DNA from 3 places in the Streptomyces sp. NPDC048338 genome. Region 1 is predicted to be linked to each of the others. Evidence: riboswitches for the same ligand, from Rfam matches in the RefSeq annotation. Region 1 holds a riboswitch; each other region holds the start of a gene.
The links. A riboswitch is a leader RNA that binds a small molecule or an ion and turns the genes downstream of it on or off. The one in region 1 is predicted to bind thiamine pyrophosphate.
Positions count from the first base shown of each region.

Region 2: linked by a shared signal. The riboswitch ahead of ACGFZF_RS19745 (thiamine ABC transporter substrate binding subunit) and the one ahead of thiC (phosphomethylpyrimidine synthase ThiC) in region 1 are both predicted to bind thiamine pyrophosphate.
Region 3: linked by a shared signal. The riboswitch ahead of thiO (glycine oxidase ThiO) and the one ahead of thiC (phosphomethylpyrimidine synthase ThiC) in region 1 are both predicted to bind thiamine pyrophosphate.

Region 1 is NZ_JBICYQ010000003.1:538,183-545,340, reverse strand. Features, by position in the region: gene ACGFZF_RS10075 (metallophosphoesterase) at 251-1,483, shown strand; gene ACGFZF_RS10070 (hypothetical protein) at 1,643-2,473, shown strand; gene thiC (phosphomethylpyrimidine synthase ThiC) at 2,625-4,412, opposite strand; TPP riboswitch at 4,405-4,551, opposite strand; gene ACGFZF_RS10060 (YibE/F family protein) at 4,623-5,975, shown strand; gene ACGFZF_RS10055 (SsgA family sporulation/cell division regulator) at 6,100-6,534, opposite strand; gene ACGFZF_RS10050 (IclR family transcriptional regulator) at 6,673-7,158, opposite strand, start outside.
Region 2 is NZ_JBICYQ010000008.1:97,837-104,994, reverse strand. Features, by position in the region: gene ACGFZF_RS19755 (class I SAM-dependent methyltransferase) at 234-827, shown strand; gene rlmN (23S rRNA (adenine(2503)-C(2))-methyltransferase RlmN) at 965-2,071, shown strand; TPP riboswitch at 2,101-2,210, shown strand; gene ACGFZF_RS19745 (thiamine ABC transporter substrate binding subunit) at 2,315-3,379, shown strand; gene ACGFZF_RS19740 (ABC transporter permease) at 3,433-5,046, shown strand; gene ACGFZF_RS19735 (ABC transporter ATP-binding protein) at 5,046-6,077, shown strand; gene ACGFZF_RS19730 (hypothetical protein) at 6,123-7,070, opposite strand.
Region 3 is NZ_JBICYQ010000001.1:361,887-369,044, forward strand. Features, by position in the region: gene metF (methylenetetrahydrofolate reductase [NAD(P)H]) at 1-57, opposite strand, end outside; gene thiE (thiamine phosphate synthase) at 215-865, opposite strand; gene ACGFZF_RS01680 (Rv2175c family DNA-binding protein) at 953-1,318, opposite strand; gene ACGFZF_RS01685 (NAD(P)/FAD-dependent oxidoreductase) at 1,465-2,628, opposite strand; TPP riboswitch at 2,762-2,875, shown strand; gene thiO (glycine oxidase ThiO) at 2,873-4,051, shown strand; gene thiS (sulfur carrier protein ThiS) at 4,048-4,248, shown strand; gene ACGFZF_RS01700 (thiazole synthase) at 4,252-5,046, shown strand; gene pknB (Stk1 family PASTA domain-containing Ser/Thr kinase) at 5,197-7,128, shown strand; gene ACGFZF_RS01710 (deoxyribonuclease IV) at 7,135-7,158, shown strand, end outside.

The DNA of each region.
Region 1 (7,158 bases):
CCACGGCAGGCGCCCTTCCGTGCCGCCACGATCCGACCCGAAACACGGGCCAGGCCAGGAACCTTCCCTGGCCTGGACCTTCCCAATTCGGGCGAAACAACCGGTGAACCCGGAGTGGACCCGGATTCATCACCCCTGGTGCGTCACACAGGAGGAGCCTCATTCCTATGATGGGCGCACGACATCGTGGACCACCCCGACCAGGTCGGTCCGTGATGTGCAGGGCATCGCGACGGTGGTGGAGGGGTCGATGACTCAGGGGGCCGGGCAGGAACCCGTGGTGCGCACGGCGACATTGCGTGACTTCCGCGTACCGCCGTACGCCCGGGTACCCGTGCAGGGCCAGGCGGCCGAGCCGCCCACGGGCGCCTCCGTGGTCTCGCCGGCCGAGGGTGCGGGCGCCGTCGGCGCCGTTCCCGAGGCCGACCGGCCCGTGCACAGCCCTTCCGCGCCGACCCTGCACCTCGGCCATGTCGCCGGGGCCGGTTCGTCCATCGTCGCCGTCGCCACGGGCCACCCCGGCAACGCCTTCCCCGAGAGCGAGATGCCCGAGGGGTACACCCCCACGGAACGCGACCTCCCGGTGATCAACCGCGGGGACACCGTGCAGGTCCAGGTCGAGCCCGAGGCGTCCCCCGCACCGGCCCCGGCGGCCGGTGACGGCCCCGGACCGCTCTACGTGGTCGGCGACGTGCACGGCTATCTCGACGAACTCCTCGCCGCGCTGCGCGAGCAGGGGCTCATCGACGCGGACAGCCGCTGGGCGGCGGGCAACGCCCGCCTCTGGTTCCTCGGCGACTTCACCGACCGCGGCCCCGACGGCATCGGCGTCATCGACCTCGTCATGCGCCTGTCGGCCGAGGCCGCCGCCGCGGGCGGCTACTGCAAGGCCCTGATGGGCAATCACGAGCTCCTGCTGATCGGCGCCAAGCGTTTCGCCGACACTCCCGTCAACTCCGGCGCGGGCACCGCCACCTTCCAGGCCGCCTGGCTGCTCAACGGCGGCCAGAAGTACGACATGGACCGCCTCCAGGACGTCCACCTGCAGTGGATGTCCCGGCTCGACGCCGTGGTCGAGGAGGACGGGCACCTCCTGATGCACTCCGACACCACCGCGTACCTCGACTACGGCGACACCATCGAGGACGTCAACGAGACCGTCCACGAGATCCTGACCCGGAACGACGCGGACGAGGTCTGGGACCTGTTCCGGAAGTTCACCAAGCGCTTCGCCTTCCGTGACGACGCCGGCCCCCAGGCCGTGCAGGAGCTGCTCGGCACCTACGGCGGCCGACGCGTCGTGCATGGTCACAGCCCCATCCCGTACCTGCTCGGACAGGTGGGCACCGAGGACGGCGAGAGCGGTTCGGACCCGGTCGTCGACGGTCCGCACGTCTACGCCGACGGTCTGGCGATCGCCATGGACGGCGGAGTGACCATGGCCGGAAAGCTGCTGGTCGTCCAACTCCCGCTGCGGGACTGAGGCATAACCCTGCGCATCCGGGGAAGGCGATTTCCGGAAACCCCCTGTCACCCTGTGGCGTAACGGCAATACCATCGGATCACCAGTAGCAGGCTCTCCTCCGTTTCCGCCCAACTGCCCGTTCAACGCGGTCGATCCGGCCTTACGGAGCATCGGGGGATGCACATGAACGTGGCTCCGCACCTGCTGACCGAGGACCGCGCCGAGTACGAGCGCCTTCTCGACGACGCACTGCGCAACGCACACGACCGTCCGGATCTGGCCGAGATCGGGAAACGGCTCACGATCGCGCAGCTGCGCGCGATGGCCCTGAGCGCGACAGCGCTGATCACGACCGCCGCGGCGGTCGAGTACGACCACTTCGTGAAGGTCCGCCAGGAGGGCCGCTCCCCGGCCGGCGCGCGGGTCATGGGCGCCGTCCTCGCGGGGGACGGCGACCCGGGGGCCAGTGGCCCGGGCGCGGGCATCGTCGCGATCGTCACGGTCCTCGCCCCCGTGCTCGCGGGCGCGGCGGCGGTGATCTTCCTGCTGGTCGGGGCCGTACTGAAGGTCATCGACCCGGCGCTCGTCTTCGCCGACACCCTCCTGACGGCGAGCTGGTTCTTCGGCGCCGTCGCGGCCGCCGGACTGCTCTGCGCGGCCGTCGGGATCCTCGTCACGGCGCTGCGCAACGGCGCCACGGACACCGCGGCGGACGATCCGGGCGGCGGGGAGGCGGACGACGAGCTGTCCCTGGCCAGGGCGGCGTGGCGCAGAGCGCTGCTCGAACGCGGCATCCTGCCCTTCCTGCGGGACGCGCTGGCCGATCCCGACGCCGCCCCGCCCCCCTTCTCCCCGCCGCAGCAGCGCACCCCGCGCATACCGAAGGTCGGCTACAGCGGGCCGGACTTCTCCAGTCCGAGCGAGGGTTCCTCGGGCACCCGACCGACGTACAGCAGCCCGGACTTCAGCAGCCCCGACTTCGGCCCGCCGGAACACCAGCCGGAGTGAGCGGGGCGGAGGGTCGCGCCCCCGAAACGCCCTGGCCCGGCACGGACGGCCTGCCGAAGCGACCGGCTGCGCACCGCCGGCGCGCCACGACGCACGAGGACCCGCGACTCCCCCGGTGGGTCGCGGGTCCGGTGCGTCTCCGGCCCTGGCGTCAGTCCGCCAGCGGCAGGTAGACCCGGTTGCCCGAGGCCGCGAACTCCGCGGACTTCTCCGCCATCCCGGCCTCGATCTCGTCCGACCGGAGGTCACCGCCGTGCTCGCGCCGGATGTCCTGCGAGATCTTCATGGAGCAGAACTTGGGGCCGCACATGGAGCAGAAGTGCGCGGTCTTCGCGGGCTCCGCCGGCAGCGTCTCGTCGTGGAACTCACGTGCCGTGTCGGGGTCGAGGGCCAGGTTGAACTGGTCCTCCCACCGGAACTCGAAGCGCGCGTCCGACAGCGCGTCGTCCCACTCCTGCGCGCCCGGGTGCCCCTTGGCCAGGTCGGCCGCGTGCGCCGCGATCTTGTACGTGATGACGCCGGTCTTCACGTCGTCGCGGTTGGGCAGGCCGAGGTGCTCCTTGGGCGTGACGTAGCAGAGCATCGCCGTGCCCCACCAGGCGATCATCGCGGCGCCGATGCCCGAGGTGATGTGGTCGTAGGCCGGGGCCACGTCCGTGGTCAGCGGGCCGAGCGTGTAGAACGGCGCCTCCTCGCAGATCTCCTGCTGGAGGTCGATGTTCTCCTTGATCTTGTGCATCGGGACGTGTCCCGGGCCCTCGATCATCGTCTGGACGTCGTGGCGCTTGGCGATCGTGTTCAGCTCGCCGAGGGTGCGCAGCTCCGCGAACTGCGCCTCGTCGTTGGCGTCCGCGATCGAGCCGGGGCGCAGGCCGTCGCCCAGCGAGTAGGTGACGTCGTACGCCGCCAGGATCTCGCAGAGCTCCTCGAAGTTCGTGTAGAGGAAGTTCTCCTTGTGGTGCGCCAGGCACCACGCGGCCATGATCGAGCCGCCGCGGGAGACGATGCCGGTCTTGCGGCGGGCGGTGAGCGGGACGTACGGCAGCAGCACGCCGGCGTGCACCGTCATGTAGTCGACGCCCTGCTCCGCCTGCTCGATGACGGTGTCCTTGTAGATCTCCCAGGTCAGGTCCTCGGCCCGGCCGTCGACCTTCTCCAGCGCCTGGTAGAGCGGCACAGTGCCGATCGGGACGGGGGAGTTGCGCAGCACCCACTCGCGGGTGGTGTGGATGTTGCGGCCGGTGGACAGGTCCATGACCGTGTCCGCGCCCCACTTGGTGGCCCACGTCATCTTCTCCACCTCCTCCTCGATGGAGGAGGTGACGGCGGAGTTGCCGATGTTGGCGTTGACCTTCACCAGGAACCGCTTGCCGATGATCATCGGCTCGATCTCCGGGTGGTTGACGTTGGCCGGGAGCACCGCGCGACCCGCGGCGATCTCCTCCCGGACGACCTCGGGGGAGACGTTCTCGCGGATCGCGACGTACTCCATCTCCGGGGTGATCTCGCCCCGGCGGGCGTACGCGAGCTGCGTCACGGCCTGCCCGTCGCGACCGCGGCGGGGCTGGCGCGGGCGGCCGGGGAAGACGGCGTCGAGGTTCTTCAGCCCGCCGCGCGGCGAGGTGTGCTTGATGCCGTCGTCCTCGGGACGGACGGGACGGCCCGCGTACTCCTCCGTGTCGCCGCGGCCGATGATCCAGTTCTCGCGCAGCGGCGGCAGTCCGCGCCGCACGTCGGTGTCGATGGTGGGGTCGGTGTACGGGCCGGACGTGTCGTAGAGCGTCACGTCCTTGCCGTTGGTGAGGTGCACCTGACGGACCGGCACCCGGAGGTCGGGACGCGAGCCCTCGATGTACCCCTTGTGCCAGCCCGGCGTACGGCCGGCCTGATCCTGGTCGCCCTGATCGACGGCAGGCGTGCGTGCATCCTGAATGGTCATGAGACCTACTCCCTACGCCGGCATTACCCGGTAACAGGTTCGGCGGTCGGCGCAGCCTCCTCCCGTACGTACGTCAGTACGCGCGTACGGTGATCAGCGCCCTCTCAGCCCGGTGCTCCGAGCTCCCGCGTGTGCAAAGGTGCCACCACGCTAGCGTCATCCCTGGCGTGCTGAACAGTGGGCCCCCGCCGTTCTTGCGATGATCTGTCGGTGACTTCCTCCCAGCAGACCCCCGAACCCGAAGGCCACGGCGACGGTCCGGGCGGTGGCCACGGCGGGCACGCGCACGGCCACTCCCACTCCCACGGTCCGGCCGCTCCGGTCTCGCGTCACCTGCGGAAGGTGATCGCCGCGGTGGTGATCCCCTTCGCCACCGCGGTCGTCGTCGGGCTCGTGGTCCTGTGGCCGGGCGGGACGCCCGCGCACGAGCGCACCGGCGTCGGCTTCGACCGGCAGACCGAGCAGGGGCGTGTCGTGTCCGTCGAGAAGGTCGACTGCAAGGACGTGAACGCCGCCCAGGTCCCGCCGACCGGCGACACCTCCACGCCCGAGGGGCGAGAGGCGGTCGAATCCCAGCGGGGTGAGTGCGGCAAGGCGACGATCGAGGTCACCACCGGTGCGAACGCGGGCCGTCGGTTCGTCGAGATCGTGCAGCCGGACGCGCCGCGGCAGTTGGACGAGGGGCAGGGCGTGGTCGTGGCGTACGCGCCCGACGCCCCGCGCGATCTGCAGTACTCGGTGATCGACGTCAACCGCAAGGTGCCGCTGACGGTGCTCGCCGCGATCTTCGCGATCGTGGTCGTACTGGTCGGCAGGATGCGCGGCGTCATGGCGCTGATCGCCCTCGCCGCGAGCTTCGTGGTCCTGACCTTCTTCATCCTGCCGGCGATTCTGGAGGGCTCGAATCCGCTGGTCGTGGCGGTGGTGGGGGCCAGCGCGATCATGCTGATCGCCCTCTATCTCTGCCACGGCCTGTCGGCCCGCACCTCGGTCGCGGTGCTGGGGACTCTGATCTCCCTGTTGCTGATCGGGCTGTTGGGCTCGCTGTTCATCGACTGGGCGTCGCTGTCCGGCAACACCGACGACAACACCGGTCTGATCCATGGCCTGTACCCGGAGATCGACCTGTCGGGTCTGCTGCTGGCCGGCATCATCATCGGTTCGCTGGGCGTGCTCGACGACGTGACCGTGACCCAGACGTCGGCCGTGTGGGAGCTGCATCAGGCCGATCCGCGGATGGGGCCGCGGGCGCTGTACCGGGCGGCGATCCGGATCGGACGGGACCACATCGCGTCGGTGGTGAACACGCTGGTGCTCGCGTACGCCGGTGCGGCCCTGCCGTTGTTGCTGCTCTTCTCCATCGCGCAGAGCAGCGTGGGGACGGTGGCCAACAGCGAGCTGGTCGCCGAGGAGATCGTCCGGACGCTGGTCGGATCGATCGGTCTGGTCGCCTCGGTGCCCGTCACCACGGTCCTCGCGGCGCTGGTCGTCTCCGCCGACCGGGAGGGAACGTCCGAGGCGCGGCCGGCCGGCCGGGGCGGACGCCGCCGGCGGGCGAAGTGAGTCCGGGAGGCTCGGGGAAGCACAGGCCCTGTGGGCCGTCGTTCCCGGTCTCACCCGTCCGTACGCCGCCGACGGGCTTGCGGGAGCGTTCCCGGGACCGCTGTCGGCCCGGGTCTCGCGCGGATCAGCCCGCGTTCTCCTCCGCAAGAATCCGGCCGAGTGCCGCTTCCAGGTTGTCCTCGAAGTCGCCCAGTGTCCTTTCCTGACCGAGCGGGACGAGCTTGTCCGTACGGTCGAGGAAGGCCACCAGCGGCGGAGCGCTGGCGCGGAACAGCGCCCGGTCGCTGCCGACCTGGAGCCGGATGGTGACGTCCGACAGGCCCTCGGGGTCGATCGGGGCGATGTGGACATCCCCGTCACCGCTCGGTCCGTTGATCCCGTCGAGCAGCAGCTCCCGGCCGAACGCCCAGGTCACCGGGGCGTCTCCGGGAAGGTGGAAGGTCATCCGCACCGCGTAGGGATCCCGGGTCTCGTATCGCAGTTCCACCGGGATTCTGAAGGAGAGCTCCTCGGAGACGAGGAAGCTCATCAGGACCTCGGCCTGAACCGACTCTCGCATCATGTACCCCGCAGTAGATGGAGCAGTTGTGTAAACACGGCTGCTGAAAGCTGTGATCAAAACGGCCAGGAATGATCCCTCATGGCCCTCTTGACGCAATCGTGCTGTAAGCGCTAGCAGATCACAAGGAGTGATTTTTCAGATACTGATAGAGAACGCGAAGGAGCTGAAGAGCCTTCCGATCTCGTTGCGTAGTCGATCAACTGCGGGCAGCAACCGTTCTTCCTGGTGGAGGGGCAGGGAAATGGCCATCGCGGCGGCCGTGGACCCCGCGGTGATGGGGATGGCGGCACAGACCGTGCCGAGTACATATTCCTGACGCTCCACCAGGGGCTCCATTCGCCCCATACCGCCCAAACGCTCCAAAAGGGCCGGTCGGTTACGCACCGTAAACGGGGTGATGGCTTCGACCGGGTGGCGATCGAGGTGGTCTTGACGACTTCTCAGATCGAGTTGACTCAGCAGGCACTGGCCGATCGCATGAGCGTGACCGGTCTCGCGGAAATCCGCCCATTCGGCGACCGCGGGGGCGGCGGGAGTGTCGGCGACGGCGACGAGTTCGATCTCGCCCTCGCGGTAGATGGCGAAGTAGACGGGGACTCCGATCTCGTCGCGCCAGTGGGC
Region 2 (7,158 bases), on a different contig from region 1:
GCCTCAAGTCACAACCGGCTCGGTGGCTCGGGGTGAAGAGGGCCGGTGACGCGAGGCGCACTTCCCGTGCGCTCTGGGCAACCTGAAGCGTGGTGTCGCATGACGCGGCGCCCAACCTCCCATGCGTGTTGATCATGCATGGCCGAGATGGCGCGCAACCTTAGGATGTCGTCCATCGGCCAGAGGCTCTCTCCTGCCGCACCAGCCCCCGGTCAAGAAAAGGTGGTCGCCAGATGTCCGGTACGGAGTCCTCCGACTACACCAAGCGCCTCGCCCGCCTGGAGAACTCGGGAATCAAGCGGCTTCTGCCGACCCAGGCCCCGTACCGGTGGAACCTGAAGCGTCTCGGTCTGGGCCGTGTGCTGGACGTCGGGTGCGGCATCGGCCGCAACCTGCTGAACTGCGGACCGGACAGCGTCGGCGTCGACCACAACGCCACGTCCGTCCGGACGTGCCGTGAGCGGGGGCTCACCGCCTACACCTCCGAAGAGCTCTTCGAGGCGCCCGACTGCGGCCCCGGCTCCTTCGACAGCCTGCTGTGCGCCCATGTCCTGGAGCACATGGACGAGGCGCTGGGGAACTCGGTCCTGGAGCAGTACCTGCCGCTGGTGAAGCCGGGCGGCTCCGTGGTCCTCATCTGTCCCCAGGAGGCCGGCTACAAGACCGACGCCACCCACGTCCGCTTCGTCGACTTCGACGGGCTGCGCGGCCACGCGGAGAAGATCGGTCTGACCGTCGACCGCACCTACTCGTTCCCCTTCCCGCGGAACGTCGGCAAGGTCTTCCCGTACAACGAGTTCATCCTGGTCGGAAAGATCGCCCGCTGAGCGGTCGGCAGCGGCATGCCGGCCAGGTCCTCGTCCGCGATGGGGTGCCCAAAGGCGACCAGGAACGCTCCCGGACGACCGCCACCCCAGGCTTCCGCCCCGGGCCACGTGCCCGCGTCTGCGACACTGGTAGCACCATGCCCAAGCCCGGAGAACTCACTTTCGTCGCCCCGCGCGGAGCCAAGAAGCCGCCGCGGCACCTCGCCGACCTCACGCCCGCCGAGCGCAAGGAAGCCGTCGCCGCGATCGGTGAGAAGCCGTTTCGCGCCAAGCAGCTGTCCACGCACTACTTCGCGCGGTACGCCCACGACCCCGCCGAGTGGACCGACATCCCGGCGGCCTCCCGCGAGAAGCTGCAGGGGGAGCTGCTGCCCGACCTGATGTCCGTGGTCCGGCACATCTCGTGCGACGACGACACCACCCGCAAGACGCTGTGGCGGCTGCACGACGGCACCCTCGTCGAGTCCGTGCTCATGCGCTACCCGGACCGGGTCACCATGTGCATCTCCTCGCAGGCCGGCTGCGGGATGAACTGCCCGTTCTGCGCGACCGGGCAGGCCGGCCTCGACCGGAACCTGTCGACCGCCGAGATCGTGCACCAGATCGTCGACGGCATGCGCGCGCTGCGTGACGGCGAGGTGCCCGGCGGGCCCGCGCGGCTGTCCAACATCGTCTTCATGGGCATGGGCGAGCCGCTCGCGAACTACAAGCGCGTCGTCGGCTCCATCCGCCGCCTCACCGACCCCGAGCCGGACGGCCTCGGGCTCTCGCAGCGCGGCATCACCGTGTCCACCGTCGGCCTCGTGCCGGCGATGCTGCGGTTCGCCGACGAGGGCTTCAAGTGCCGTCTCGCCGTCTCGCTGCACGCCCCCGACGACGAACTGCGCGACACGCTGGTGCCCGTCAACACCCGCTGGAAGGTCCGCGAGGTCCTCGACGCCGCCTGGGAGTACGCGGAGAAGTCCGGCCGCCGGATCTCCATCGAGTACGCCCTCATCCGGGACATCAACGACCAGGCCTGGCGGGGCGACCTGCTCGGCCGGCTCCTCAAGGGCAAGCGGGTGCACGTCAACCTCATCCCGCTGAACCCGACGCCCGGATCCAAGTGGACCGCGTCCCGGCCCGAGGACGAGAAGGCGTTCGTCGAGGCCATCGCGTCCCACGGCGTCCCCGTCACCGTCCGTGACACCCGTGGCCAGGAGATCGACGGCGCCTGTGGACAGCTTGCGGCGGCGGAGCGCTGACCTTGTAGCCTGAGCTCGAACACAGATGCATATTCCGACAGGGGAGCGCCACAGCGCTGAGAGTGCGGCACCGTCAGGCCGCAGACCCTCTGAACCTCGCCCAGGTCATTCTGGGTAGGAAGTTCGGTCGTTACTCGAGCTGTTGCGCCCTGCCCGCGCGGCCATGGAACTCCATGGCCGGGCGGGTGGGGCCGCGTCTCTTCCTGGTCACACCCAGGAGGAAATCCAGTGAGCACCAAGAAGATGGCCGCCGCGGCGCTCGTCGCCGCGCTCGGCGTCACCACCCTCGCCGCCTGCGGCGGGTCCGACGGCAAGGACACCGCGAGCACCCCCAAGACGGTGAAGCTCGTCAGCCACGACTCCTTCAACGCCTCCAAGGAGGTCCTGGCGGAGTTCACCCGCCAGACCGGCCTCAAGGTCCAGGTCGTCAAGAGCGGCGACGCCGGCGAGGCCGTCAACAAGGAGATCCTCACCAAGGGCAGCCCGCAGGGCGACGTCTTCTTCGGCGTCGACAACACCCTGCTGTCCCGCGCCCTCGACAACGGCATCTTCGTCCCCTACGAGGCGAAGGGCCTGGACCGGGTCCCGGCCGCGCTCCGCCTCGACAAGGAGAACCGGGTCACCCCGATCGACTCCGGCGACATCTGCGTCAACTACGACAAGGAGTACTTCGCCGACAAGAAGCTCGCGCCCCCGCAGACCTTCGACGACCTGGCGAAGCCCGCCTACAAGGACCTGCTCGTCGTCGAGAACCCCGAGCGCTCCTCCCCGGGCCTCGGCTTCCTGCTCGGCACCGCCGCCCAGTACGGCGACCAGGGCTGGCAGGACTACTGGTCCAAGCTCAAGGCCAACGGCGTCAAGACCGTCGACAGCTGGGAGCTCGCCTACAACCAGGAGTTCTCCGGCTCCGCGGGCGGCCGGAAGGCCAAGGGAGACCGGCCGCTGGTCGTCTCCTACGCCTCCAGCCCGCCCGTCGAGGTGCTCTACTCCGAGCCGCAGCCGGAGACCGCCCCCACCGGCGTCTCCACCGGCACCTGCTTCCGGCAGACCGAGTTCGCCGGCCTGCTCGACGGGGCCAGGAACCCCGAGGGCGGCAAGCTGCTGATCGACTTCCTGATCTCCAAGAAGTTCCAGGACGACATGCCGCTGCAGATGTTCGTGAACCCGGTGGCAGAGGACGCCACCCTGCCCGAGCTCTTCACCAAGCACGGCGTGGTCGTCGACAAGCCGCAGACCATGGCCCCCGAGAAGATCGCGGAGAACCGTGACGAGTGGATCAAGTCGTGGTCCTCGCTCGTTCTGAAGTAGACCGCGAAGCCCGGCGGCGGGACGTGCGCGGGAGCGCGGCGCGGCTCGGCCTGATGGCCGTGCCCGTCGCGTTCTTCGGGCTGTTCTTCGCCTGGCCCGTCGCCTCCATCGTCGAGCGCGGTCTCGGCGGCGACGGCGGCCGGTGGTTCGACGGGTTCGCGCAGACCCTGGGCCGGCCGGAGATCCTCGACGTGCTGTGGTTCACGCTCTGGCAGGCGCTCGCCTCCACCGCGCTGACCCTGCTGATCGCGCTGCCCGGCGCGTACGTCTTCGCGCGCTTCGACTTCCCCGGCAAGGGGGTCCTGCGCGCCGTCGTCACCGTCCCCTTCGTGCTGCCCACCGTCATGGTCGGCACGGCCTTCCTGGCGCTCGTCGGCCGCCGCGGGCTCCTCGACGAGCTGTGGGGCGTCCGCCTGGACAACGGCGTCTGGGCGATCCTCCTGGCCCACGTCTTCTTCAACTACGCCGTCGTCGTCCGGACCGTCGGCGGGCTGTGGGCCCAGCTCGACCCGCGGCAGGAGGAGGCCGCCCGGGTCCTCGGCGCCTCCCGCTGGACCGCCTGGCGGAAGGTGACCCTGCCGGCCCTCGTCCCGGCGGTCGGCGCCGCCGCCCTCATGGTGTTCCTCTTCACCGCCGGGTCCTTCGCCGTCGTCCAGATCCTCGGCGGACCGACGTACTCCACCCTGGAGACGGAGATCTACCGGCAGACGGTCGACCGCTTCGACCTCGGCACGGCCGCCGTGCTCACGATCGTCCAGTTCGTCGCCGTCGGCGCGATCCTCGCCGTGCACGCCCGGACGGTCCGGCGACGGGAGACCGCGCTGCGGCTCGTCGCCCCCGAGCGGACCGCGCGACGCCCCCGGGGCCTCGGCCAGTGGACGCTGTTCGGGGCCGTCCTGCTCTCGATCGCCCTGCTGCTCGTGCTCCCGCTCGCGGTCCTCGTCGAACGGTCCCTCGACACCCCGGAGGGGTACGGGTTCGGCTACTACCGGGCCCTGCAGGAGGTCGACGCCTTCGGCACCTTCCTCGTCCCGCTGACGGACACCCTCGCGAACTCCCTCCAGTACGCCGTCGTCGCCACCGTCATCGCCGTCGTCATCGGCGGACTGGCCGCGGCGGCGCTGACCCGGCGGGCCGGCCGCCTCGTCCGCGGCTTCGACGCGCTGCTGATGCTGCCGCTCGGGGTCTCCGCCGTCACCGTCGGCTTCGGCTTCCTGATCACCCTCGACGAGCCGCCGTTCGACCTGCGGGCCAGCTGGATCCTCGTCCCCCTCGCCCAGGCGCTCGTCGGCGTCCCCTTCGTCGTCCGCACCATGCTGCCCGTGCTGCGCGCGGTGGACGACCGGCTCCGCGAGGCGGCTGCCGTCCTCGGCGCCTCGCCCCTGCGCGCCTGGCGCGAGGTGGACCTGCCGCTGGTGCGCCGCGCCCTGCTCATCGCGGCCGGCTTCGCGTTCGCCGTCTCCCTCGGCGAGTTCGGCGCGACCGTCTTCATCGCCCGCCCCGACCGCCCCACGCTGCCGGTCGCGGTGGCGCGGCTGCTCGGCCGGCCCGGTGAGCTCAACTACGGCCAGGCCATGGCCCTCTCGACGATTCTGATGGTGGTGTGCGCGGTGTCCCTGCTCCTGCTCGAACGGCTGCGCACCGACCGCACCTCCGGGGAGTTCTGATGCTGACCCTCACGGACGCGACCGTACGGTTCGGCGACCGCGCGGTGCTCGACGCGGTGGACCTGGAGGTCGCCGAGCACGAGATCGTGTGCGTGCTCGGGCCGAGCGGCAGCGGGAAGTCCACCCTGCTGCGGGCCGTCGCCGGCCTGCAGGCGCTGGACGCCGGCCGGGTCCTGCTCGGCGGCACCGACCAGGCCGGGGTGCCGGTGCACCGGCGGGGCGTCGGCCTGATGTTCCAGGACCATCAGCTCTTCCCCCAGCGTGACGTCGCCGGCAACGTCTCCTTCGGCCTGCGGATGCACGGCGTCGGCCGGGCCGAACAGCAGGCCCGGGTCGCCGAGTTGCTCGACCTCGTGGGCCTTCCCGGAGCGGGGCGGCGGGCCGTCGCCTCGCTCTCCGGCGGCGAGCAGCAGCGGGTCGCGCTGGCCCGCGCCCTCGCGCCGCGGCCGCGGCTGCTGATGCTCGACGAGCCCCTCGGCCAGCTCGACCGCGGGCTGCGGGAACGGCTGGTCACCGAACTGCGCGACCTCTTCGGCCGGTTGGGAACGACGGTGCTGGCCGTCACCCACGACCAGGGCGAGGCGTTCGCCCTCGCCGACCGCGTCGTGGTCATGTGCGACGGCCGGATCGCCCAGTCCGGCACGCCGCTCGACGTCTGGCAGCGGCCGGCCTCCGAGTTCGTGGCGCGCTTCCTCGGTTTCGACAACGTCGTGGCGGCGACCGTGGCCGCCGGCTCCGCCGACACGGTGTGGGGCCGGATCCCGGTCCCGGACGGGTCGCCGCGCGGTGCGGCCCGGCTCCTGGTGCGCCCGGGCGGCGTGCGGCTCGGCGCCCCCGCGGACGGCCTGACCTGCACGGTCGAGGCCCGGACCTTCCGCGGCAGCCGCGTGGCCGTACGGCTCCGCCCGGACGACGGGCCCGCGCTGGAGGCGGAGTGCGCCCTGCACGACGCGCCGGAGGCCGGAGCCCGTGTCGGCGTGACCTTCGCGCCCGCCGAGGTCGTGCTCCTGGCGGACGCCACCTCCGGCTGACCGCGCGCCCGGGCGGCACCGGGGCACACGGGGAGGGGGCCGTGCTCACGGAGTCGCGGCGGGCTCCCGGGCCGCGGGCGCGGCGCCGTCGCCCCGGCGGGCGTCCGGCACCGGAGCGCCTGCCGTCGGCTCGCCCTCCGGCGCCCCGAACCAGGCCACCGCCACCGCGCCGGCCACCGCCAGGACGAACCCGGCCACGGCGAGCCAGGCGAACCCGGGGCGCGAGGCGTCGCCCAGCCACCAGACGCCGATCATGCCGGGGAGCACGGTCTCGCCGACGACCAGCGCCGCCGTCGCCCCGTTCACCGAACCGATCTGCAACGCGACCGTGTGCAGGTACATGCCGCCGGCGCCGGCCACGAGGATCGCGTACAGCGCCGGATCGGCGAGCAGCGCGGCCGGGTCGAAGGGGTCGATGCCGTTCAGCACCCGGACCCCGACACCGAGCGCGCCGAAGCCCAGGCCCGAGAGGAGACCGGCCAGGACCGCCGCGCGGGCGCCGAGCCGCCGGACGAGGACGGTGCCGCCCGCCATCAGCAGGACGGAGACCGCGAGCAGCCACCCGTGCGTGGCGAGGGACGTGTGCCCGCTGCCCTCGGGGCCCGCGGCGCTCGCCAGCAGCACCAGGGCCGAGCAGACCACCCCGATCGAGGTCCACTCCGCGCGGGTGAGGCGGATCCCGAGGAGCCGGATGCTCAGGACCGCCGTGATCACCAGATTGGCGCTGATCACGGTCTGCGAGAGGAACAGCGGCAGCATCCGGGCGGCCAGGGCCCCGAGCCCGAAGCCGACGAAGTCGAGGATCGTGCCGACGATGAACTCCCAGGTCATCGCCGCCTTCGCGGTCGAGGACAGGCTCGGGCCGCCGTGCCGGCTGAGCTGTCCGGCCGCCGCCTCGCGGCGGGCGGACCTGCGGGAGCCGACCGCCTGCAGGACCGAACCCGTGCCGTAGCAGAGCGAGGCGGCGACCGCGGTGAGCAGTCCTGTGAGCACTGGCGGCTCCGTTTCCGTCGTACGGCATCCCCGCCGTGTGCTGTTCCTGCGTCGTCCCCGGGACAGACGGGATACCGGGCGGCGAAGT
Region 3 (7,158 bases), on a different contig from region 1:
AATGTCGCGCACCGTGCGGGCGCGATCCGACCGTGTGGAAGCGGTTCCGAGAGCCATACGGGCAGGTTAGACGTGGTCCTGCCACCGCAGAAGCCGGGTCCGCAGAATGGACACGTTTTCAGACACGGACCGGAGGGCGATACCGGGCGGATCCAGGAGCGTCCCGTCGATCTTGCCGGGCCCCCGGCAAGATCGTCAAGGCACTCGGGTCCACCTAGGACGTGCGCTCACGGACCCGCTTGGCGAGCCGGGCGGCCGCCGCGGCCGGGTCGTCGGCCTCGGTGATCGCGCGGACGACGACGATCCGGCGGGCGCCGGCGTCGAGGACCTCGTCGAGGGTGGTCTCGTCGATCCCGCCGATGGCGAACCAGGGCCGGTCCTGCTCCAGGGCCGCGGCGTACCGCACGAGCCCGAGCCCCGGCGCGTACCGCCCCGGCTTGGTGGGGGTGGGCCAGCAGGGTCCGGTGCAGAAGTAGTCGACGCCGGGCTCCGCGGCGGCCGCGTCCACCTCGGACTCGGCGTGGCAGGAGCGGCCGACGAGGACGCCGTCGCCCAGGATCGCCCGGGCGGCGGGCACCGGCAGGTCGCCCTGCCCCAGGTGCAGCACGTCGGAGCCGATGGCGTGGGCGACGTCGGCCCGGTCGTTCACGGCGAGCAGCTTGCCGTGGCGGCGGCAGGCGTCGGCGAACACGGCGAGGTGCTCCAGCTCCTCACCGGCCTCCATGCCCTTGTCGCGCAGCTGCACGATGTCCACACCCGACGACAGCACGGCGTCGAGGAACGCGGGCAGGTCGCCCTGGCTCCTGCGGGCGTCGGTGCACAGGTAGAGCCGGGCGTCGGCGAGCTGGGCGCGAGGCGTGGGCATGGGTGGATCCCCCCGTCGGTGCGGCGGCGCCGTGGGGGCCGGGCACGGCCCGGTCCCCACGGAACCTCCTGTGGTGTCGTCGGTGCGTCAGACGGCGAGCGCCTGGGCGCGGCGCTTCACCTCCGTGCCGCGATTCTCGCTGAGGGCCTGCGCGGGCGTGCCCGGCAGGCTGGGGTCGGGAGTGAAGAGCCACTCCAGCATCTCTTCGTCGGTGAAGCCGTCGTCCTTCAGGAGCGTCAGGGTCCCGGCGAGACCCTTGACCACCTTGTCGCCCTGGATGAAGGCGGCAGGCACCTGGAGCGCCCTGTTCTCACCGCGGCGCACGGCGATGAGCTGGCCTTCCTTGACCAGCTGCCGGACGCGCGTCACCTCGACGTCGAGCATTTCCGCGATGTCGGGGAGGTAGAGCCAGGCGGGGACGAGAGCATCGGTCTTTGCGTCAATCTCGGTCACGGGACAAGCCTGCCATCCCGGGCTGACAGCCGGTAGTCGGGCCCGGTGGAAGTCCCTCCGGATCGGGCCGGATCGGTGAATTCCGGGCACTGGGCGCTAGGGGGTGTCTTGCCGATTCGAGGCCGGCAAGATCGGCAAGACACCCCCTAGACCGCCGCCGCCTTCAGGGGGACGGCCGGGTCGGCCGCGCGGTCCGGGTCGAGCCGGGCGCCCGCCTCGATCAGCTTGCGGCCCTGAGCCAGGTCGCGCGGGCGCCCGACGGCCAGCAGCGCGACGAGCACGCCGTCGCGCAGCCAGAGCACGGACCAGGCGGCGCCGGCCGGGTCGCCGCGGCGGACGAGATCACCGGCGCCGGTGTGGTGGCCGGCGTACTGCACGAAGCGGCCGAACTGCTCGGACCAGAAGTACGGGACCGGGTCGTAGTCCTCGGGGGCGTCGCCGACGATGTCGGCCGCGACCGTGCGCGGGCCCTGCAGGGCGTTGTCCCAGTGGTGGACCAGGAGCCGTTCGCCGTAGCGGGCGGACGGGAAGGAGGCGCAGTCGCCGACGGCGTACACATCGGGCAGCGAGGTGCGCAGCCGCGCGTCGGCGGTGACGGAGCCGCCCGCGTCGAGGGCGATGCCGGAGCCGTCGAGCCAGTCGGTGGCGGGCCGCGCGCCGATGCCGACGACGACCGCGTCGGCGGGCAGGTGCCGGCCGTCGGCGAGGACGACGCGGCCGGGTTCGATCGCCGCCACCCGCGCGTGGGTGAGGAGTTCGGCGCCGCTCTCGGCGTACCACGCGGCCATGGGCGCGGCGACCTCGGCGGGCAGCGCCCCGAACAGCGGCCGCTCGGCGGCCTCGACGACCGTGACGGCGCACCCCGCCTCGCGCGCGGCGGTGGCGAACTCGGCGCCGATCCAGCCCGCGCCGACGACCACGATGTCGTGCCGCTGCTCCAGGACGGGCTTGAGGCGGGCGGCGTCGTCCAGGGTGCGCAGCAGGTGGACCCCGGGAACGCCCTCGGTGCCCGGCAGGGTGACGGGCCGGGCCCCGGTGGCGAGGACGAGGACGTCGTACGGGACGGGGCCGGCCTCGGTGTCGATCTCGTGGTCGGCGGCGCGCAGACCGGTCACGTCCAGGCCGAGGCGCAGTCCGATGCCGAGCGCCTCGAAGTCGACGTCGAAGGCGGAGTCCTCGGCCTTGCCGAGGAGGACCGCCTTGGAGAGCGGCGGCCGGTCGTAGGGCTGGTGCGGCTCGGCGCCGATGAGGGTGACGGGGCCGGTGAAGCCCTGTTCGCGCAGGGCGACGGCGGTCTGCACGCCTGCCATTCCGGCACCCACGACGACCACACGCTGCGATGACTGCTTCTGCTCGCTCACCCGTCCACCTTACGCATCTGACGACCCGTCAGTAAGGGTGGGCCCTGGGACCGGAACGGGGCGGGGGCTAGTCTGGCCGACGTAAAGCACTCGCGGGAGCCCGGACGCACCGGGCTGAGAGGGAGGCTGCGACGGCCTCCGACCGTACGAACCTGATCCGGGTCATGCCGGCGAAGGGAGGGGCTGGACGCCCATGCAGCCACGTTCAGGATCGGACGTCCTCGTCATCGGGGGCGGAATCATCGGCCTGGTCACGGCCTGGCGGACCGCGCTGCGCGGACTGCGCACCGCCGTCGTCGACCCCGAACCGGGCGGCGGGGCCGCCGCCGTGGCGGCGGGCATGCTCGCCGCCGTCACCGAGCTCCACTACGGCGAGGAGACCCTGCTCGGCCTCAACCTCGCCTCCGCGCGCCGCTATCCGGGGTTCGTCGCCGAACTCCAGGACGCCACGGGGCACGATGTCGGCTACCGCGCCTGCGGCACGCTCGCCGTCGCGCTCGACGCCGACGACCGCGCGCACCTGCGGGAACTGCACGCGCTGCAGACCCGCTGCGGCCTGGAGTCGGAGTGGCTCAGCGGGCGCGACTGCCGGCGCCTGGAGCCGATGCTGGCACCGGGCGTGCGGGGCGGGCTGCGGGTCGACGGCGACCACCAGGTCGATCCGCGCCGGCTCGCCGCCGCACTGGTCACCGCCTGCGAACGGGCCGGCGTGATCTTCCACCGGGCCGTCGCGGAACGGCTGACGGTGGCCCGGGACCGGGCCGTGGGCGCGGTGCTCGACGACGGGACGGGGCTCCCCGCGGACCAGGTCGTGCTGGCCGGCGGCAGCCTCAGCGGCCGGCTGGCCGGTGTACCGCACGAGGTCCTGCCGCCCGTACGCCCGGTGAAGGGCCAGGTGCTGCGGCTCACCGTGCCGCCGGCGTACGCCCCGTTCCTGTCCCGGACCGTCCGTGCCGTCGTCCGCGGCAGCCACGTCTACCTGGTGCCGCGCGAGAGCGGCGAGCTCGTCGTCGGCGCGACCAGCGAGGAGCTGGGCTGGGACACGACGGTGACCGCCGGCGGGGTGTACGAGCTGCTGCGCGACGCCCACGAGCTGGTGCCCGGCATCACCGAACTGCCGCTCACCGAGACCCGGGCCGGTCTGCGCCCCGGCTCGCCGGACAACGCGCCGATGCTCGGCCCGAGCGCCCTGCCGGGCCTCCATCTGGCCACCGGCCACTACCGCAACGGAGTGCTGCTCACCCCCGTCACGGGCGACGTCATGGCCGAGGCCCTGGCCACCGGCACGCTGCCGGACGAGGCGCGCCCCTTCACCCCCCGCCGTTTCTCCCCCGCACCCCCGGTGCACGCACGTCAGGAGCAGCCCGCATGAACGTCTCCGTGAACGGGGAGCCGCGCGTGCTCGCCGGCCCCCTTTCCCTCGACGTCCTGGTCGCCACGCTGACCACGGCGCCCGCCGGCGTGGCCGCGGCGGTCAACGAGGCGGTCGTGCCGCGCAGCCGGTGGTCCGCGACCGTCCTCGGCGAGGGGGACCGGGTCGAGGTCCTCACCGCGGTGCAGGGAGGCTGAGCCATGTCCGACGATCTCCTCGTCCTCGGCGGCACGGAGTTCACCTCGCGCCTGATCATGGGCACGGGCGGGGCGCCCAGCCTCGACGCGCTGGAGCGCTCGCTGGTCGCCAGCGGCACCGAACTCACGACGGTCGCGATGCGGCGGCTCGACCCGACGGTCCAGGGCTCGGTGCTGTCCGTCCTGGACCGGCTCGGCATCCGGGTCCTGCCCAACACGGCGGGCTGCTTCACCGCGGGAGAGGCCGTGCTGACGGCCCGGCTCGCCCGCGAGGCGCTGGGCACCGACTGGATCAAGCTGGAGGTCGTCGCCGACGAGCGGACCCTGCTGCCGGACGCGGTGGAACTGCTCGACGCGGCGGAGACCCTGGTCGACGACGGCTTCACGGTGCTGCCGTACACCAACGACGATCCGGTCCTCGCGAAGAAGCTGGAGGACGTCGGGTGCGCGGCGATCATGCCCTTGGGCTCGCCCATCGGCTCCGGGCTCGGGATCCGCAACCCGCACAACTTCTCCCTGATCGTGGAGCGCGCGCAGGTGCCGGTGATCCTGGACGCGGGGGCCGGGACGGCCTCGGACGCGGCGCTCGCGATGGAGCTCGGCTGTGCGGCGGTGATGCTCGCCTCGGCGGTGACCCGGGCGCAGGAGCCGGTGCTGATGGCGGAGGCGATGCGGCACGCCGTGGAGGCGGGCCGGCTGGCCCGGCGGGCGGGCCGCATCCCCCGCCGCCACTTCGCCGAGGCCTCCTCGCCGACCGAGGGCCGCGCGCACCTGGATCCGGAACGCCCGGCGTTCTGACGGCCCGGCGCCGCGGGGGTGGAGCGCCGCCCCCGCGGCCCGCCGGGGACGGGTGTCCCGGGTCCCCGCGCCGTCACAGCTCGGCTGCAGTACGGGCCCGTCCCGGCCACGCGGACCGCGCCGTGCCCCCGGACTCGTAAACTCGGGGCCGTGGACACGACCCTTCAGGACCCTCTCGTCGGGCAGCTGCTCGACGGCCGCTACCGCGTCGACGCGCGCATCGCCGTCGGCGGGATGGCCACGGTCTACCGGGCCGTCGACATCCGGCTCGACCGGGTGCTCGCGCTCAAGGTGATGCACCCGTCGCTCGCCACGGACGCGACCTTCGTCGAGCGGTTCATCCGCGAGGCGAAGTCCGTCGCACGGCTGTCCCACCCGAACGTCGTGGGGGTCTTCGACCAGGGCGCGGACGGCGCGTACGTCTACCTCGCCATGGAGTACGTCGCCGGCTGCACGCTGCGCGACGTCCTGCGCGAGCGGGGCGCCCTCCAGCCCCGCGCGGCTCTCGACATCCTGGAGCCGGTGCTCGCCGCGCTCGGCGCCGCGCACCGGGCCGGGTTCGTGCACCGGGACATGAAGCCGGAGAACGTCCTGATAGGGGACGACGGCCGGGTCAAGGTCGCCGACTTCGGGCTCGTACGGGCCGTCGGCTCCGCCACCCAGACCACCGGCGCCGTCCTCGGCACCGTCTCCTACCTCGCGCCCGAGCAGATCGAGCACGGCACCGCCGACACCCGCGCCGATGTGTACGCCTGCGGTGTCGTCCTGTACGAGATGCTGACCGGCGGCAAGCCGCACACCGGGGACACCCCCGCCCAGGTGCTCTACCAGCACCTGAACACCGACGTCCCCGCCCCGTCGGCCGTCGTCCCGGGCCTCGCGCTCGAACTGGACGAACTGGTCGCGGGCGCCACCGCGCGCAACGCGGACGTCCGCCCCTACGACGCCGTCGACCTGCTGGCCCGGACCCGGGAGGCCCGCGCCGCACTGAGCGACGAACAGCTGGACCTGGTGCCGCCGCAGGCGCGCCGCGAGGACGCCGCCGGGACGGGGGCCCCGTCCGAGGACCCGACCAGTGTGATCCCGCGCGTCCGGCCCGAGCACACCAGCAGGCTGACCCCGCCGGCGTCCGTGCCGGCCGCGCACGCGACACCCGGACTCCCTCCCGCCCCGAGGCCGGGCCGGGCTCCCCTGCTGTCCCGCGGTCCGCTGCTGGTCGTCGCCGCCGTCCTGCTGATCCTCGGGATCGGCACGGGCGTCTGGTACATCAACTCCGGCCAGTTCACCCGGGTCCCGGCCGTGCTCGGCCAGACGGAGGCCGAGGCCACGAAGCGGCTCGCCGACGCCGGACTCGAGGTCGGCACGACGGACCGCGCCTTCAGCGAGGTCTACGAGCGCGGCACGGTGATGGACACCGACCCGGCCCCCGGCGAGCGGATCCGCGGCAACGGCTCGGTGAAGCTGACCCTCTCGCGCGGTCCCGAGGTCGTGAAGGTCCCCAACCTCAAGGGCAAGCCGCTGGCGGAGGCGAAGAAGCTGCTGGAGCAGGAGGGGCTGGCCACCGGCGTGGTCACGAACACCTTCAGCCGGTCGGTCCCGCAGGGCGCGGTGATCGGCTCGGACCCCGAGCCGGGCACCGAGCGCACCCCCGACTCCGCGGTCGCCCTGGTCGTCAGCAAGGGCGCCCCGATCGACGTCCCGGACGTGACCGGCGAGAGCGTGGCGGACGCGACGAGCACGCTCCAGGAGGCCGGCCTCACCGTGCGGGTCGCCACCGAGCGGATCGACTCCCCCGAGGACGCGGGCACGATCGCCGCCCAGTCGCTGGCCGAGGGCAGCCGGGCCGCCAAGGGGGACACGATCACCCTCACCGTCTCCAAGGGCCCGAAGATGGTCGCGGTCCCCGACGTCGTGGGCGCCACGGTCGACGAGGCGCGCGAGGAGCTGGAGGGCGCGGGCTTCGAGGTGAAGGTCGAGAAGTCCTTCCCCTACCTCGGGAACACGGTCGCGGAGCAGTCCGTCGGCGGCGGCTCCACGGCGGCCGAGGGCTCCACGATCACCATCACGATCAAGGGACTGTAGAGACTCATGCGCAACCCCGTCGGCGGCCAC